Regions from separate parts of the Arthrobacter sp. AOP29-A2-19 genome, predicted to be linked through region 3. Evidence: riboswitches for the same ligand, from Rfam matches in the RefSeq annotation. Region 3 holds a riboswitch; each other region holds the start of a gene.
What was found. Region 3 has a riboswitch for S-adenosylmethionine ahead of AC3ZJJ_RS17355 (OsmC family protein). Riboswitches for the same ligand answer to the same signal wherever they lie in the genome.
Positions count from the first base shown of each region.

Region 1 (6,043 bases), 550 kb from region 3:
ACATCCCGCCGACGCCGACGCGCGCCCCCGGCGGCCCCACCAGATTGGACACACCATGATCCGCACCACCCTGTCCCCCGTCTCCCGCCGCCGCTTCCTGGGCCTCGGCGCGGCCGGCGCCGCCGCCGCCCTCCTGACCGCCTGCGCCGGCGAGGGCTCCGGCTCCGAGGCGGGGGGAGCCGCCGAGACCCTGAACATCGACTTCGCGACCTACAACCCGCTCAGCCTGGTCATCAAGGAGAAGGGCTGGCTCGAGGCGACCCTCAAGGACCGGGGCGTCACCGTGAACTGGGTCCAGTCGGCCGGGTCCAACAAGGCCAACGAGGCGCTCCGGGCGGACGCCATCCAGGTGGGTTCAACCGCCGGTTCGGCCGCGCTGCTGGCCCGCTCCAACGGTTCGCCGATCAAGGTCATCAGCCTCTACTCGCGGCCGGAGTGGGCGGCGCTAGTGGTGCCCAAGGGTTCTTCGATCAAGTCCGTCGCAGACCTGAAGGGCAAGCAGGTCGCCGCCACCAAGGGCACGGATCCATACTTCTTCCTGGTGCAGTCACTGGAGGAGGCCGGGCTGTCCATCAACGACGTCACGGTCCAAAACCTCCAGCACGCCGACGGCCGCGCCGCCCTCGAAAACGGATCCGTGGACGCCTGGAGCGGACTGGACCCGATCATGGCCGGCGCCGAGCAGGCCGGCGCCACGCTGCTCTACCGGAACCTGGCCTTCAACACCTACGGCTTCCTCAACGCCACGGAGAGCTTCATCGCGGAGTCCCCCGACCTGGCGCAGACGGTCGTCGACGCGTATGAGAAGGCCCGCGCCTGGGCGGCGGAAAACCCGGAGGAGACCGCCACGATCCTCGCCGGCGTCGCGTCCCTGGACCAGGAGGTCGCCGACAAGGTGATCCTCGAACGCTCCAACCTCGACGTCGACGGCGTGCCGGGCGCGGCACAGACGAAGGTCCTGGCGACCGTCGGCCCGATCTTCGTCGAGACCGGAGACGTCACGGACCAGGGCAAGATCGACGAGGCCGTGGCCAGCATCGTCGACGACACGTTCGCGAAGAAGGCCGACGCCTCCACCATCAAGGACGCCGCGTGACGGTCGGCCCCAACACCAGCACGGTCGCCGAGGAGGCGATCGCCCGCGGCGGCGCCCCGGGCCCGGCCCGGTCGGTGCCGGCCGGACGGCGGCCCCGCGCGGCCACCGCGCGCCGGGTGGCGATCGGGGCCGTTGTGCCGCTCGCGCTGCTGGCGCTGTGGCAGACGGCCAGCACTCTCGGCTGGGTGTCGGCGGTGGCGCTTCCCCCGCCGGGTTCGGTCCTGGCCGCCGGCGCGGAGCTCTTCGAGCGCGGCGAACTGACCCGGCACATCGGGATCTCACTGCAGCGCGTGCTGTTGGGCTTCGCCGTCGGCGCCGTCCTCGGGCTTGCGCTCGGCTCGCTCGTGGGCCTGTCCAAGTGGGCGGACTCCCTGCTCGGGCCCACCATCGGCGCGTTTCGCGCCGTTCCTTCCCTCGCGTGGGTCCCGCTGCTGATCCTGTGGATGAAGATCGGCGAGGACTCCAAGGTGACGCTGATCGTCATCGGCGCGTTCTTCCCGATCTTCACCACGGTCTATCTGGCGCTACGGCACGTGGACAAGAACCTGGTGGAGGCCGCGCGGGCCTTCGGCGTGAACGGACTGCGGCTGTTGACCACCGTCCAGCTGCCCGCCGTGGTGCCGGCGATCTTCTCCGGACTCCGGCTGGCGTTGGCCCAGGCGTGGCTGTTCCTGGTCGCCGCCGAACTGATCGCGTCCTCCATGGGGCTGGGGTTCTTGCTGACCGACTCGCAAAACAACGGCCGCACCGACCGCCTGCTGCTGGCGATCATCCTGCTCGCGGTGATCGGCAAGACCACGGACGCGTTGCTGGGGATCGTCGAGCGCTGGGCCGTGCGCCGCTGGGCCTAGCCCCGCACGGCCCGGGGGCGAATGTTGCGTTTTGCGCGCGCCCGGTTTGCGGCCGGTGCGCCCCGGGGCCTTTAGTTGTAGTGAAACCATCCCGAGCGGCCGAGAGATCTGGCTCGACGACGCCGCAGCAACCACCGGGCAGCCAACGCTGCCGCGGACGGTGCTACCGCCAGGACCGATGGAGCTGATGATGACCGTCCTGAACGACGCCGCACACCCCGCCCACGCCGCCTCCCGCACAGCGGACGAGGCCGCCGAGCACGACTGGAGCGAGGCCGAGCGCCTGGCCTTCTGGGAGGTCGCCGCGGGCCGCCTCGAGTGGGCCGCGCCTTGGCACACCACCCACTCCTCGACCCCGGTGGACGTCGCCGCCCGGCGCGGCCCCGAGCTGCGCTGGTTCGACGGCGGCAAGCTCAACGCCGCCGTCAACTGCGCCGACCGCCACGTGGCGGCCGGCCGCGGGGACAAGGTTGCGCTGCACTTCGAGGGGGAGCCGGGAGACACGCGCACCGTCACGTACCGCGAACTCACGGCCCTGGTCTCGCAGGCGGCCAACGCGCTGACCGAGCTTGGTGTCGGCAAGGGCGACCGCGTCGTCGTCTACCTGCCGGTGCTGGTGGAGACCGTCGTGATCACGCTGGCGTGCGCGCGCATCGGCGCCATCCATTCGCTGGTCTTCGGCGGCTTCTCCGCGGAGGCGCTGAAGTTCCGCGTCGAGGACACCCGCGCGAAGCTACTGGTCACCACGGACGGTCAGTTCCGCCGCGGCACCGCGGTGCCCGTGAAGGCGCAGGCCGACGAGGCGGCGTCCGGGGACAACGCGATCGAGCACGTGTTGGTCATCAACCGCACCGGCCACACGGATGTCGACTGGGTCCAGGGGCGCGACGTGTGGTGGCACGACGTCGTCGACACGCAGTCCACCAAGCACGTGGCCGAGTCATTCGACGCCGAGACCCCGCTGTTCATCATGTACACCTCCGGGACCACAGGGCAGCCGAAGGGCCTCGTCCACACGACGGGCGGGTACCTCACGCAGGCGTCGTGGAGCCACGAGTTCCTGTTCTCCCACCCGGACCCCGCGGAGCGCGGGAACGACGTCCACTGGTGCACGGCCGACCTCGCCTGGGTCACCGCACACACGTACGAGATCTACGGGCCGCTCTCCAACGGAGTCACCCAGGTCATCTACGAGGGTGTGCCCAACGCCCCGCACCCCGCCCGGCACTTCGAGATCATCCAGCGGTACGGCGTCACCAGCTACTACACGGCGCCCACGCTGGTGCGGTCGCTGATGGGCTGGTTCCCGGAAGGCGTTCCCGCCGGCTACGACCTCTCCTCCATCCGCCTTGCCGGGACGGTCGGGGAGGCCGTCAACCCGGAGGCCTGGCGATGGCTGCGCGCGCAGGTGGGCCGAGACTCCCTGGTGCCGGGGGACCCCGGCGCTGGCCTGCCCATGGTGGACACCTGGTGGCAGTCGGAGACCGGCGCCACCGTGCTGTCGCCGCGCCAGGGGGACCCGGCGTTCAAGCCGGGTTGCGCGACGCGCGCCCTCCCCGGGTTGGCCACGGACATCGTGGACGACGCCGGGGCCCGGGTTCCGGCGAACACGCAGGGCAACATCGTGGTCACCAAAACGGGGCCGTCTATGGCCCGCACGGTGTGGGGCAACCCGGAGCGCTACTTCACGTCGTATTGGCAGAAGTACGCCGCGCAAGGCTGGTTCCTGGCCGGGGACGGCGCCCGGTTCGACGACGACGGCGACACCTGGATCCTGGGCCGCACCGACGACGTCATCAACATCTCGGGCCACCGGCTGTCCACCATCGAGATCGAGTCCGCGCTGGTCTCTCACGCCGCCGTCGTCGAGGCGGGGGTCTGCCCCACGTACGACGCCAAGACCGGCCACGCCGCGACGGCCTTTGTGGTCCCGCATGACGCCTCCCTCATCGGGGGCACCCTGGCGGACGCGCCCGAGGACGTGAGGGCGGCGATGGTCGCCGCCCTCCGGTCCCACGTCTCCACGCAGATCGGGCCGATCGCCAAGCCGCGGGACGTGGTGTTCGTGCCGGACGTGCCCAAGACGCGCTCGGGCAAGATCATGCGCCGCCTGCTGACGCAGCTCTTCGAGGGCAGCGCGCTCGGCGACACCACGAGCCTGCAGAACGAGCCGTGCATCGCCCGGATCAAGGAGATCTGCGACGCCCGGTAGCCGGGGCGCTAGCCCCGCCCCCCGGACTGCGCGTAGAACATCTGCCGGGCCTCCTCGCGGCGCCGGTCGAACTCCGCGTCCATGGCGACGCCTTCGCGCCACGAGTTGCGGATCCGGCGGACCAGCGGCTGCCCGAAGGCCCGGAGCGCGGCGGCCACGCCGGCGGCGGAACGGCCGATGCTTTGGTTAATGGAATGGGTGAATGCTGGGGTGCTGGTGTGGGTTGTCATGCATCCAGAGTGGCCCCGGCGGCGCCGGCCCACCACGATTTGGTGTGGGCCGAATCCGGGAATAAACCGCGCCGATCCGTCGACGGAATCGCGCCGATTTTCGCCGGGTCGAGGGGCCGCGCGAGCCGGGGATGATTGCCCGTCGAACGCAACGATTCGGGTCTGGCCGAATCCTCGCGCATCCCCGTGTGGCGGCCTACCCTGATTCCATGCACATCACGCTCACCAGCGAGGACCTCACGAAGATTCGCTTCGAGGCCTCGCCGATGTGGGAGACCGTGACCAGCCTGCGCACCCTTCAGGTCGGCACCCCGATCCACCGCCCGTGGATCGAATCCGCCAAGCGCGGCATCGCCGCCTCGACCGATCCGCGCAAGGCGGCCCACCTGCGACTGCTGACCACGGTGGTCCGCCCGACGGGCTTTATGGCCGACGGATTGACCCCAACACCGAGGCATCAGGATTCGTTCGAGGAGATGCTCGCCGCGGTGGCCGCCGTGCCGGCCGAGGTGTGGCGCAGCGACCTGGTCTATCTCGAGCAACAGCGCCCGGAGGGCCCCGTCAGGGAGACGCTCGACGAGCTGTCCGCGGACATCGAGGGCGGCATCGCCCGCATCGTCGAGGCACTGCGCTGGTACTGGGGCACCGCCGTCGAACCCTGGTGGCCGCGCCTGCGCGCCGTGCTGCTGGCGGACATAGACAGCCGCCTCGCCGAGATTGCCCGCAACGGGATTGTGGAGGTGTTCCGTTCGCTGCATCCGAGCGTCCTGCCGACGCCGACCGGGCTGGAGATCGTCCGCGGTTGCGACCAGGTGGTCCCGCCGGAGCCCGGGCAGGGCCTGATCCTGATCCCGAACGCGTTCATCTGGCCCAACACCAGGGTGCTGAACGCCCGGCCGTTCGTTCCCACCATCACCTACGCCCCGCGGGGCGTGGGCCGACTGTGGGAATCGACGCGCGAGGCCGCCGCCAGTCCGGTTGCGCAGCTGCTCGGGCGCACGCGCGCCCAGATCCTCGCTCAGCTCGACGTTCCGATGACCACCACCCAGCTGGCCTGCGCCCTGGACCTGGCCGCCGGAACGGTCAACGGCCACCTGAAGGTGATGGCCGCCGGCGGCCTCGCCTCGTCCCTGCGCGCCGGGCGGGAAGTCTTTTACCGGCGGGCCGAGGTCGGCGAGGCGCTGATCGCCCGCGTCTGAGCCCTGCGGCCGGGGTACGCTTTCACCCATCGGGGGCATGCCCTTTGAGTGAGCGACCGGGGGGTCCGCGTGAAACAGGCACTACAACTGATGGCCATTGCCGCCGTGGCAATGATGGCTCTACTCGCGGCAGTGGTTCCGGCGGCGAACGCCGCGACTGCGGGCATCAAGCTGAGCACCAGTTCAGGTCCGGCGGGCACCTCGGTAACGGTGACCGGAACCGGCTTCCCCAAGAAGGCCAAGGGCACGGTCACGGCGGGTGGCAACACGGTGGGTTTCACGTCCAGCGGCTCCGGATGGTTCAGCGTGCCCGTTGTCGTCCCAGAGACAGCCGACGCCGTTCTGTCCGTTCGGGCCAAGGTCAATGCCACGGAAGCGGCCCTCCCCTTCACCCTCACCTACAGCTCCCCCTCGGCCGACGGGGAATTGCCCACGCCGGCTCCCGCACCTCCCGC
Region 1 covers NZ_CM176894.1:3,192,724-3,198,766, forward strand. The annotation lists gene AC3ZJJ_RS14690 (aliphatic sulfonate ABC transporter substrate-binding protein) at 56-1,096, shown strand; gene AC3ZJJ_RS14695 (ABC transporter permease) at 1,093-1,947, shown strand; SAM riboswitch class I at 2,031-2,132, shown strand; gene acs (acetate--CoA ligase) at 2,138-4,159, shown strand; gene AC3ZJJ_RS14705 (hypothetical protein) at 4,168-4,389, opposite strand; gene AC3ZJJ_RS14710 (ArsR/SmtB family transcription factor) at 4,599-5,588, shown strand; gene AC3ZJJ_RS14715 (glycoside hydrolase family 26 protein) at 5,658-6,043, shown strand, end outside.
Region 1: linked by a shared signal. The riboswitch ahead of acs (acetate--CoA ligase) and the one ahead of AC3ZJJ_RS17355 (OsmC family protein) in region 3 are both predicted to bind S-adenosylmethionine.

Region 2 (6,043 bases), 1.2 Mb from region 3:
AGGAGGTCTTCCAGGACGCCTGCGAGAACTACTACGGCACCCCGGACACGATCCGCCCCATGGTGCTGGTCGGCGTCGAACACTGGACCACGCGGTTGCCGGCGTGGCCGCTCCTGCGGGCGCTGGCGGCGGAGCGCGAGATGGCGGGGTCGGTCCACCTCGTGGAGACGGAGGCCGAGGCCGTCGCCCTCCTGGCGCGTCTCGGCTAGCTCCCAACCGCCGGCCCTACACTGGGGCGATGGACACCTCCCCCTTTCTCCAGTCGCGCCAGAGATTCGTCCCGGCGCCGCCGTCGGACGTGTTCGAGCTCCTCGCCGACCCGGCCATGCACCCGGTGATCGACGGCTCGGGAACGGTGCGGGCCGCCCGCCCCGACGGCCCGGCCCGGCTGGGTCCGGGCGCCGAGTTCGGCATGGACATGCGACTGGGGGTGCCGTACCGCATCAGCAACACGGTGGTTGAGTTCGAGGACGGCCGGCGGATCGCCTGGCGCCACTTCAGCGGCCACCGCTGGCGCTACGAGCTGGAGCCGGCCGACGGCGGCACACTGGTCCGCGAGACATGGGACGCCAGCCGGCTCAAACACAAGTGGGTCCTGCGCGTGATGGGCTTCACCAGAAACACCCCGGGCAACATGGAGCGCACGCTCGAGCGCCTGGCCGGCCACTTCGAGGGCCGTTAGGCGATGCTGGTCCCGAAGAGCAGCCCGAGCGCGTAGGTCACGGCGGCCGCGCCGAGGCCGATCGCCAGCTGGCGCAGTCCGCGTTTGGCGGGGGAGGCCCCGGAGAGCAGGCCCACCACGCCGCCCGTCAGCAGCAGCGCCAGTCCCACCAGAACGACGGCGACCAGCACGGCGGTCCCGCCGGTCAGTCCAAGGATGTACGGCAGGATGGGGATCAGCGCGCCGGAGGCGAAGAAGCAGAAGCTGGCGCTGGCCGCGCCCAGGGCCGATCCCACGGTTTCGTGGTCCGCCGCGGTGTCCGCCTCGCGCTCGGGGTGCAGCGACAGCGACGGGTTGCAGTCGCAGCTGAAATAGCCCATCCGCTCCGCGGCGCGGTGCTCGGCGTCCTCGTCGCTCATGCCGCGGGCCTTGTAGACCAGGACCAGCTCGTTGGCGTCGAGGTCCAGGTCGGGTGCCGCGGAGAGCGTGACCTGCGTGGGCTGCGAGGCGAAGAGCAGCTCGCGCTGGGAGCGCACGGAGACGTATTCGCCCGCCGCCATGGACAGGGCCCCCGCCAGCAGGCCGGCGACGCCGGAGAACAGCACCAGCGCGTTGGAGACTCCCGTGGCGCCGATGCCCATCACCAGCGCGAGGTTTGAGACGAGTCCGTCGTTGGCGCCGAACACCGCCGCCCGGAAGTTCCCGGAGAGCCGGTTGCGCCCGCGCGTCGCCAGGCCGCGGACCACCTCCTCGTGCACCAGCTCGTCGGCGGCCATCTGGCGGGTCGCGTCCTGGTCCACGGCATAGGGGGAGTTTCCCTCGGCCCGCTGGGCCAGCGCCAGCACAAAAACCGAGCCGAAGTGGCGGGCCAGGAAACGGAGCAGGATCCGCCGAATGGACGGGCGGACCTTGCGGTCCGCGCGCTCGCCGAGCATGGTTCGCCAGTGCAGTTCGTGGCGCCGCTCGGCTTCGGCGAGGCCCAGGAGGATCTGGCGTTCCTCGCCCTCGCGGTTTGCCGCCAGTTCGCGGTAGACGGCGCCCTCGGCGCGCTCGTCGGCCAGGTACTTGCGCCAACGGCGGACGTCGCGGTGGGTGGGGGTGCGGGAGACGGCGGCGGTCTCGACCGGGCTGGATTGGTCCGGGGTCATCAGGGTCCTTGGGTTCGGTTCGTGTCCCGATTGGTACTCGGGAGGCAACGGCCAAGGAATGTTTGGGGTACGGCAAACCTCGGACCGCCGCCGGCGGGCCGAAGGTCTCGCTCGCCCGGACGCCTGGTCCGGGTGGACTGCCGGGTCACGCGCGGTGACCAGTATGTCGACAAGTCCGCTGCCGCCGTCGTGCCCGTTGCCGGGCCGGGGCGGGCCTGGAACTACTCCCCTTCAGCCTACGAGTATACCCGGGGCGGGCCGTCGGGCGCGGACGGGCAGGTCCAGGAGGGCCAAGGCGGTCGCCGAACCGTGCGGCTCCCCGTGGCGGCGGTCCGGACGGTGAGTGTTCCGCTGCGCGGATCAAAGCGCGGCCGGCCGACGGCGTTGGCCAGGGCGTCGGTGAGCGCCCGGGGTCCTTCGGCCAGGTAGTGGTGCCACCGTCCGTCCACGCGGAGGGAGACGGTGCCCAGGGTGGAGTCGAGGATCGGCACGACGCCGACACCAACGTCACCGTCGTCGTCTTTCTGGCGTGGCTTGCTGGCGGTCACGGGCGGCCTTCCGGTGGACTCTTGCCGCGGGCCCCGCCGCGGCGGCCGCTTCCTCATCCGAACCACCCGTGAACCCGGGGTTGGTGCGCGGCCAGTCGGAGCTTGGCGCCGCATCTCGTGAAGCTGCAGAAATCGTAACCCCGCGCCGGCCGGTGGCCGGAGCGGGGTTACGCGGGTTGGCCGGAGGGGCCGTGTGCGTTGGGCGGCGCGCTACCGGGCGCGGTGCTCCTCGAATTGCACACCCTCGACGTCCACGCGGCCGGCGACGCGTTCCCGCCAGGCGTGGGCGACCTCCTCCCGGGTGGCCGGGGTCAACAGGCTGGCCGCCACGTAGACGACGATCGACGCGGCCAGGCCGAGGTAGATCGGCTCGTTCGCGTAGATGCCGCCGTACTGCTCCTCGGCATTGATCTCCAACACGATCATCGTTGTCAGGGTCACGACGGTTCCGGCGGCCATGGACAGGGCGGCGCCGATCCCGTTGCCGCGCCTCCAGACCAATCCGCCCAGGATCGCGACGAGCAGGCCGCCGACCAGAATGTCGTAGGCGATGGTCAGCGCCGCCACGACGTCCTTGACGATGATGGCCAGGACGATGGAGACGACGCCGAGGCCCAGCACCCAGTAGCGGTTCGCCTGCACGTCGTGCTCCGGGTTCCGGCCCGAGTTCACGTCGATGGTCTTGCCGAACCAGCCGGCGACGAACGGCGTGACGTCGGTGCGCGCGACTGTGGCGGCGGCGATCAACGCGCCGGAGGCCGTGGACATCATCGCGGCGACCGCGGCCGCGAGGACCAGTCCGCCGACCGCGACGGGCAGCAGGTTCATGGCGACCTCCGCGTAGACCACGTCCTTGCCGAGGTTCGCGACGTCGATCTCCGGCAGCGCCACGCGGGCGGCCATGCCGATCACCGCGCCGGCGATGCCGTAGAGGACGCAGTAGATTCCGGCCGTTGCGCCGCCCCACCGGGCCACCGTAGGGGTCTTGGCCGTGAAGACGCGCTGCCAGATGTCCTGGCCGATCAGCAGTCCGAGCGTGTACACGACGAAGTAGGTGACGATCGTCTGCGCGCCGATGCCGTCCCACTGGAAGAAGGACGCCTCGACTCGGTCGCGGATGCCGCCGAAGCCCCCGGCCGCGTTGAGCGCGAACGGCAGCATCAGCAGGAAGACGCCGACGGTCTTGATCACGAACTGCACCTGGTCGGCCAGGGTGATGGACCACATGCCGCCGATCGTGGAATAGACCAGCACGATCGCGCCGCCGATGGCGATGGCGAGCCAACGTTCCCAGCCGAACAGCACCACGAAAATCGTGGCGTAGGCGCCGGTGGAGGTGGCGCAGAGCATCAGCGTGTACGCGAGCATCACGATCGCAGAGGTGTTGGTGGCGTTCTTGCTCCCGTAGCGCAGGGTCAGCATCTGCGAGACGGTGTAGATCTTCAGCCGCTGGAGCGTCGGCGCGAACAGCAGGCTCAGGAGCAGGACGCCGACGCCGATCGCGATGACCAGCCACGCGCCGGAGATGCCCCACCGGTAGCCCAGGCCGACGCCGCCGACCGTGGACGCCCCGCCGAGCACGACGGCGGCCATGGTTCCGGTGTAGAGGAAGGGTCCCAGGCGGCGACCCGCCACGAGGTAGTCGGAGGAGTTCTTGGTCCGGGACTTGCCCCACCAGCCGAAGAGGAGCATGGCGGCCAGATAGGCGATGACGATTGCTGCGTTGACGAATTCCACGGTTGTGCCCTTCGGGAACGGGGAGAGGGGATTTCATCTTGGTAAACAGATGTTGCCCGCTAGGTTAGATGTGATCGGGGTTACCCGTCAATTGACCTAAGCTGGATCACAATCTATTTGCCCCTTTGAGCCCCGGAGACGCCGACGATGAAGGCCCTGCCCGTCGAACCCAGCAACGAGCCCGTGGCCATCGGTTCGCGCATCCGCGCCGCCCGTCACGCGCAGCGCCTGACGATCGAGCAGGTGGCCGCGTCCACCGGCCTGACCAAGGGCTTCCTTTCACGGGTCGAACGCGACCTGACGTCGCCGTCCGTCGCTTCGCTCGTGACGCTGTGCCAGGTGCTGTCCGTCTCCGTGGGGGAGCTCTTCGCCCAGCCGGAGACGCACGTTGTCCGGCTGGCCGACGCCCCGCGCATCTCGCTCGGCGGGCAAGGGATTGTGGAGCGGCTGCTGACCGCGCGCTCCGAGCGGCGCCTCCAGGTGATCCGCGCGGTGGTCGAGCCTCGCGGGAAGGGCGAGGCCGAGCTCTACTCGGTGGACTGCGAGGCGGAGGTGCTGCACGTCGTCTCCGGCCGGTTCGTCATCGTCTTCTCGAACGAGCGCTTCGAACTCGAGGCCGGGGACTCCGTGACCTTCCCTGGGCGCGAGCCCCACTCGTGGGTCAATCCCACGGACGAGGAGACGGTCGTCATCTGGACGCTCGTCCCCGCCGCGTCCCGCTAGGATCCGGCCCTAGTCGGGCGTCAGCGCCGCAGCGCCGCCGGCCGCGGGAGGTCCATTGCCTCCAGCAGGTCGCCCAGCAGGCGGTCGAGCTCGAAGCCGGCCTGCGTGACCTTGTTGATTCCGAAGCCCGCCAGCTGGACTCCTGGCTGCTCGAACGTCAGCACCGTGCCGCCCCGTCTCCCTGCGTGCATCTCCAGCCGCAGCGGAAAGTGGACCATGGTGGCCGGATCGTACCGAAACAGCTGCGCCTGGATGGTGAGGCTGCCGAGCAGGTAGCTGACGCTGTCGGTTCCGCTGCCCGCGAGCCGCATCAGCCGGCCGGGGTCGTTGGTGGCGACGCGGCAGAGCCCGTAGAGGGCCGCGGCCTCGGCGCCGCGGCGGAGGGCGTCCCAGCCGGCGGCCTCCGCGGCCGGGTCCGGCAGGCCGTCGAGGTCCAGCGCCGGAACCAGGTTCTCCAGGCTTCGCCGCAGATCGCGCAGGGACGCCGGGGTGGAGACGGAAATGCGGCGTGCGGAGTACTCGGTGGTGGTCTCGCTGGCCTCGTAGCTCACGGTATCCAACCTATGCGATGCTCGGACCTTGACCGTGACGTACGACGCAAATAGCATTGAAGAAAACGAATGTTGCCCATTTGGCAACATGGGTGGGCGGTGCCCGGCAGGACCGGCCGCCGCCCCGCACACCGATTCGGCGCCGTCAGCGCCACGCGAGGAGAACCATGGAAGAGATCCGCATCGAGGCCAACGGGAACATCGGGCCGATCGACTCCGCCCGGATCCCCCGCTTCGCCGGCGCGGCGACCTACGCCCGCCTGCCGCGGCTGGACCAGGTGGGCGCGGCCGACATCAAGGTGGTCGGCGTCCCCTTCGACGCCGGTGTCTCCTACCGCCCCGGGGCGCGCTTCGGAGCCAACCACGTGCGGGAGTCCTCCCGCCTGCTGCGGCCCTACAACCCGGCCCTGGACGTCAGCCCCTTCGAGAACGTGCAGGTTGCCGACGCCGGGGACATGGCGGTTAACCCGTTCAACATCAACGAGGCGATCGAGACCATCCAGCACAACGCGCTGGACCTCACGGCGGACGGCGCCTCCCTGCTGACCATCGGGGGGGACCACACGATCGCCCTTCCCCTGCTGCGCGCGGCCGCGGAGCGCGCGGGGGAGCCCGTGGCCATGCTGCACTTCGACGCGCACCTGGACACCTGGGACACGTACTTCGGTGCGGAGT
Region 2 covers NZ_CM176894.1:2,498,900-2,504,942, reverse strand. The annotation lists gene AC3ZJJ_RS11565 (LOG family protein) at 1-209, shown strand, start outside; gene AC3ZJJ_RS11560 (SRPBCC family protein) at 239-682, shown strand; gene AC3ZJJ_RS11555 (VIT1/CCC1 transporter family protein) at 679-1,809, opposite strand; gene AC3ZJJ_RS11550 (hypothetical protein) at 2,046-2,357, opposite strand; SAM riboswitch class IV at 2,370-2,480, opposite strand; gene AC3ZJJ_RS11545 (sodium:solute symporter family protein) at 2,568-4,049, opposite strand; gene AC3ZJJ_RS11540 (cupin domain-containing protein) at 4,242-4,817, shown strand; gene AC3ZJJ_RS11535 (hypothetical protein) at 4,838-5,368, opposite strand; gene speB (agmatinase) at 5,536-6,043, shown strand, end outside.
Region 2: linked by a shared signal. The riboswitch ahead of AC3ZJJ_RS11550 (hypothetical protein) and the one ahead of AC3ZJJ_RS17355 (OsmC family protein) in region 3 are both predicted to bind S-adenosylmethionine.

Region 3 (6,043 bases):
GGTGTTCGGCCGCGTGCTCGCGGCCCGGTCCGGGCTTCGGGACCGGTTGCGGCTCCAGACGAAGTGCGGAATCGTCCTGCCGGCGGGCGAGCGCCCCGGGCGCTACGACTCCTCGGCGGCGACCATAGTGGCCCGCGTGGAGGACAGCCTGCGGCGGCTGGGGACGGACCATGTCGAGACGCTGCTGATCCACAGGCCGGATCCGTTGGCGACGCCCGAGGAAATCGCGGGCGCCTACGCGGGCCTCAAGGCGGCCGGCAAGGTGCTCCGACTCGGCGTCTCCAACATGTCGGCGGAGCAGATGGGCGCCCTGCAGGCCGCGCTCGACGAGCCGCTGGCCGTGAACCAGCTGGAGATGAGCCTGCATCGTCGTGGCTGGCTGGAGGCCGGGATTCTGGTGAACCATCCCGAGGGGGCGGACGTCTCCTTCCCGCGGGGCGCGCTGGAGTACTGCGCGGCGAACGGGGTGGAGCTCCAGGCGTGGGGCTCGTTGGCGCGGGGACGCTATACCGGCCGCCCGGCGGGCGACGCCGACGAAATGCCCGCCGACGCCGCGGCCGCCCGGCTGGTGGCGGAGACTGCGGTGCGGTTGGGCGTCTCGCGGGAGTCGGTGGTCCTCGGCTGGCTGATGCGCCACCCCGCGGGAATCCGCCCCGTCGTCGGCACGTCCAACCCCGAGCGCATCGCGGCCTGCGCCGGGGCCGAGCGCGTGGCGCAGACGATGACGGGCGACGAATGGTATTCGTTGTGGGTCGCGGCGCGCGGGCGGCCCCTGCCCTGATGGACTCGACAGGGGCCGCCCGCGGCCGCGGTTAGTGCTTCCTCGGGTCTCCCAGGCCGTACGTCGCGTCGCGCTCGATGGCTCCCTTCCGAGAATCGAATTGCGGTCGCTGGTAGGCCAGCTCGCCGCCCTGGCGCCCGCCGTAGGGTCGGCCATGGTCCGCGTATTCCTCGCGCACGTAGACCAGACGCCAGTCCCCGATGGACATCCGCGCGCCCGTCCGGAGCGTGTAGGAGGCCTCGGCGCTCAGGTTGGCGCTGCCGCCGACCGGGCCCTGGGCGGTGAGAACGTACTCGTCGTCGTCGGTGTGCGTAACGGTCGCGTGGGCGGGCAGCAGGCCGGGGAGCGCGAGGTCCGCCTCCGGCCCGGCCCCGATGACGGTGGTTTCTCCCGTGAGGTCGAAGACGGCCGCGGGTCGGCCGTCCCACGTCTCGCTGTCCCGCACGAACAGCAGGCGGGGCCTCCCGCCACCGCGTGTGTAGTGCGTTGTGGTCGGGCGCATGCGGTAGCGGCGCTGGAACGTCGGGGAGAGCGGAAACGGTGTACCGGGAGGCACCAGGCTGGGCGCGGCATTTCCTTTCCCGCCCCGCAACAATGATGCCCACGCGCTGACCTGGCCAGGCTTGATGTGGGCGGAACGGGTCACCAGGCGCTGCGCCGCCGAGGCCTTGACCGCGCCAAAGCTCACGATGGTGCCCTCGGGGGATGCCAGCGACACGCTGACGCCGTGCTCGTTGAGGGACTTGGCGAATTCCCGGATCGCATCCATGCCCGCGCGGGGCCCGACGCGGAAGAGGTCGGCGTTGTCTGCCCTGACGACGACCTCCGTGCCCGCCGCCGTGATGGTTCCGTTGATCGTGCTCTCCGCGCCGTCCGAACCGCCGGGGTCGCTGACCGAGAACGCGATGTCTATGTCCAGGCGCACGGCGTCATCGCTGTCCGCGCAGGGGATCGGAACCCGAGGCCTCGTTGTCGCTGGTGGTGACGCGCAGGGTGCCGTCGAACTTCCACGTGGCCCGCGGGGCGTCCGGTCCGATGTCCCGGGGGACCTCGACCGTCATGTCGACGAGCGTGTAGTTGACCGCCGCGCCGCGCCCGGTCAGGTAGGACCAGAGTTGCTGGCCGAGATCGGACCAGTCGCTGATTTGGGGGGTGTCCGTGGTGTGTGTGGGGGTCGCTTCTTGGCTCACGGTGATCTCCTGTTCAGGGGCCGCACGGTGGCGGCCGAGGTCGGCGGCCGCCTTCGTGACCGAGGACCGGCGGTGTGCCGACTACCCCGGCCGTGGCCGTGGTCCAACACTAGTTAAAATGCCGCAACAGTGATAGGGGTCACGCGCCGGTCGTCGGGCGCGCGACCCCTGGCCCGTGGCGGGGCTAGTTGGCGGTGACCTCGATGTCCACCGGGGTGGCATTGGCGAAGAGGTCCAGGACGGGGCAGCGCTCGTCGACCGTCCGGCGAAGCTCCTCGTAGCGCTCCTGCGTCTCCGGGCCGGTGATCCGGACGTGCAGGCGGACGGCCGCGAAGCCCGGCCTCACGGAAGAATCGGCGCCGAAGAGCCCCTGGACGTCGAGGTCGCCCGCCGCGTAGATCGTGATGTCGTCGACCCTGATGCCCAGCTGGTGGGCGTACAGGCGGTACACGACCACCTGGCAGGAGGCCAGGGCGCCCAGCGCATACTCGACCGGGCTGGCGGCAGCGTTGTCTCCGGCGAGGCCGGCCGGCTCGTCGACGACGAATTCGTGGCCGCCGGTGCTGACGCGCGTGGCAACCGCGCCCTCCCCCGACCCCTGCGCCGTGTACGTCAGGCGGGCGTTTTCCGCCCCCTCGGCGATCTTGCCGGATCAGAAGGCGCCGGCGTCGTCGAGGCGGGCGGCCCGGACGGTGGAGAGTTCCTGCACGGGTGTGTTGGTCATGGTCGTTCCTTCGTGTGGTGGCGCATGCCAAGCACGTCGCCATACTTACGCCGCCCGGGCGGGCCGGCGTCGAATCCTCACCTGGGGCACCCCGCTACAGCAGGAGGGTTGCCGTCCAACCGGCCAGGGCCTTGGGTTGGAACTCTTGATTCTTCGGCGAGTCTTCCCTGCGTGGCCGGGTTCGCTCAAGGGTCCGCTTCACGTGACGCAACACTGCCGCTTTCGGCACGACGGCGCCCGCCCTCGCCTCAGCGGGTCTTCGGGAGCAGAATGGGATCCGTCAGCCGGAGGGGGCACGCGGAGGCCCGGAGTCCGGACCAGCGAGCACCAAGGAGCACGGCAACCATGGCGACCCAACTCAACCCCTACCTCGGCTTCAAGGACAACGCGCGGCAGGCGCTCGAGTTCTACCACGACGTCTTTGGCGGCGAACTGACCCTGAACACCTTTGGGGACTTCCAGGCCAGCGAAGACCCGGCGGAGAAGGACAAGATCATGCACGGCCAGGTCGCCGGCGCCAACGGACTGACCCTGATGGGTTCCGACACGCCCAACTCCATGGAGTACTCGGAGCCGCAGGGCTTCTCGGTGTCGCTCAGCGGCAGCGACGAGGCGGAGTTGCGGGGATATTGGGACAAGCTGGCCGCGGGCGGCGCCGTCCTCCAGCCGCTGGAGGCGGCGCCGTGGGGAGACAGCTTCGGCATGTGCACGGACAAGTTCGGGATCGGCTGGATGGTCAACATCGCCGGAAACGCGGGCTAGGGGGTCGGGCCCGACCCGGACGGGCTTCAAAGTCTGCACTTGTGCAATTATTGCGCTAGTGCATAAAATGTACTCATGCAAGAAATTTCCTTGAGCCTGCGCGAGCGAAACCGCATGGAAACCTGGAGCGCGGTGCACGAGGCCGCGGCCGGCCTGACGTTGGAAGCCGGGCTGGCCGCGGTGACCGTCGACGCCATTTCGGCCCGGGCGGGGGTGTCCAAGCGGACCTTCTTCAACTACTTCCCGTCGAAGGAGGACGCGATCATCGGAGTTCGCGCACCCACGATCCCCGAGGACCTGCTGCGCGCGTTCCGCGAGAGCGGCGACGATCTCCTGACCCGCACCGTGCGCCTGCTCGCCGAGACCCTGCGCGTCTCCGCGGTTGCGGACGTCTCGATCGAGCGGCGCCGACAGCTGATCCGCGCACACCCCGAACTCCGCTCGCGCATCCTGCAGCACATCACGGCGGTCGAGCAGCTCGTTGACACGGTCCTGAGCGAACGGCTGGGCGACGCCGACTCCGTCGCGCCCATCGCGCAGCTGCCGGACCGCGACGGCTCACCGCGGGCACTGCTGATGTTGGCCGGCACCATCACCCGTTTCGCTTTTTCGCAGAATCCCGGTTCGACCGTCGACGAGCTCGGCGACAACATCGAATCGGCCATCCAGACTTTCCGAGAGGTCGTCAAAACCACCCTATGAAAACCACAGAGATCGAAACCCGCGAGGTCGCCGGGCAGCAGGAGAAGAACGGCCTGGTGCTGCTCTTCGGGGCACTGATGGTCACCATGCTGCTCGCCTCGCTGAACCAGACCATGCTTTCCGCGGCCCTGCCGACCATCGTCGGCGAGCTCAATGGCGTCGAGCACATGGCTTGGGTCATCACCGCCTTTATCCTCGCGTCCACCGTTATGATGCCGGTGTACGGCAAGCTGGGCGACCTCTTCGGGCGCAAGCCGCTGCTGGTCTTCGCCATCGTTGTGTTCATGGTCGGTTCCGTCATCGGCGCACTGGCCGACGCGATGAACACCCTCATCGTCGCGCGGGTCATCCAGGGCCTCGGCGGCGGCGGGCTGATGATCCTCTCCCAGGCGACCATCGCCGACGTCGTCCCGGCCCGCGACCGCGGGAAGTACATGGGCATCATGGGTGGCGTCTTCGCGTTCTCGTCGGTCGCCGGGCCGCTCATCGGCGGCGGCCTCACCGAGGGCCCCGGCTGGCGCTGGACCTTCTGGCTCAACGTCCCCCTGGCCATCGTCGCCGTCCTGGCCACGATCTTCCTACTGCGGGTCCCCAGGAAGCGCGCCGCCGTCCGTCCCAAGATCGACTACGCCGGCATGATGTTGATGGCCGTCGCCACCACGGCGATCGTCCTCGTCGGGACCTGGGGAGGGGCGACCTACGCCTGGAACTCCCCGGAAATCCTCGGCCTGCTGGTAGTGGCGATCGTCGCCGCCGTCGTCTTTGTGGTGGTCGAGTCCAAGGTCTCGGAACCCGTGATGCCGCTGATGCTCTTCAGGGACCGGAACTTCAACCTCACCACCGTCGCGGCACTGGTGACCGGCGTCGCCATGTTCGGCGCGATCGGCTACATGCCCACGTACCTGCAGATGGTTACGGGGTACGGCGCCACGGAGGCGGGCCTCCTCATGATCCCGATGATGGGCGGCCTGCTGGTGACCTCAGTCCTCATCGGACGCCAGGTCTCGAAGACGGGCAGGTACAAGAAGGTGATGATCGCGGGCACCGTGGTGGTCGCGCTCGGCCTCTTCCTGCTCTCCACCATCCACGCGGACGCGCCCGTCTACCTGATCTGCGTCTACCTCGCCGTGATGGGCGTTGGCTTGGGCGCCTCCATGCAGATGCTCACGCTCGTGGCGCAGAACTCCTTCCCCCTTCGGTTCGTCGGGACGGCCACCGCCGGCCAGAACTACTTCCGCCAGGTCGGCGCGACACTCGGCTCCGCCGTCGTCGGCTCGCTGTTTGCCACGCGGCTCAAGGACCTCATCGTCGAGCGCATGCCCGCCGGCGCCGGATCGGACGTGGGCACCAACCCGCTCACCCCACAGATGGTGTCCGGCCTGCCGGCGCCGCTCCGCACGCTGATCGTCGAGTCCTACAACGAGGCGCTTGTCCCGCTGTTCCTCTGGATGGTTCCGCTGACGCTCGTCGCCACCGTTGTGCTGCTTTTTGTGATCGAGAAGCCGCTCGCCACGAAGATCGAGCGTGACATCCCCGCCGAATCGCTCGCCGAGGGGCAGCTGGCCCCCATGGCCGGCGCGTCTGCCGCCACCGACACGGCCACCGACTCCGCCGGCGCGCGGTCGGCGGCCAACGGCGGGTCCCGGCCCGCCCGCCACCGTCAGTCGGGCGACAACGCCCGGTAGCGATGGTCGGGGCGCGCGGCCGGTTTCCTTGACAGGCAGGGGCGCGCCCGCGACGCTGGTCGGGGCGGCGACTAGGGGGTCTGATGAGCGGGATTTGGACGGTGGTTCACGCCGAGCGCGAGGCGCTGGCGCGGGACCTCGAAGCCTTGCCGCCGGGACTGTGGGAGACGCCGTCGCTGTGCCCCGGATGGAGCGTCCA
Region 3 covers NZ_CM176894.1:3,746,462-3,752,504, forward strand. The annotation lists gene AC3ZJJ_RS17340 (aldo/keto reductase) at 1-781, shown strand, start outside; gene AC3ZJJ_RS17345 (FHA domain-containing protein) at 813-1,706, opposite strand; gene AC3ZJJ_RS17350 (hypothetical protein) at 1,711-1,977, opposite strand; gene AC3ZJJ_RS17355 (OsmC family protein) at 2,156-2,428, opposite strand; SAM riboswitch class IV at 2,732-2,846, opposite strand; gene AC3ZJJ_RS17360 (VOC family protein) at 3,041-3,457, shown strand; gene AC3ZJJ_RS17365 (TetR/AcrR family transcriptional regulator) at 3,533-4,159, shown strand; gene AC3ZJJ_RS17370 (MDR family MFS transporter) at 4,156-5,844, shown strand; gene AC3ZJJ_RS17375 (maleylpyruvate isomerase family mycothiol-dependent enzyme) at 5,928-6,043, shown strand, end outside.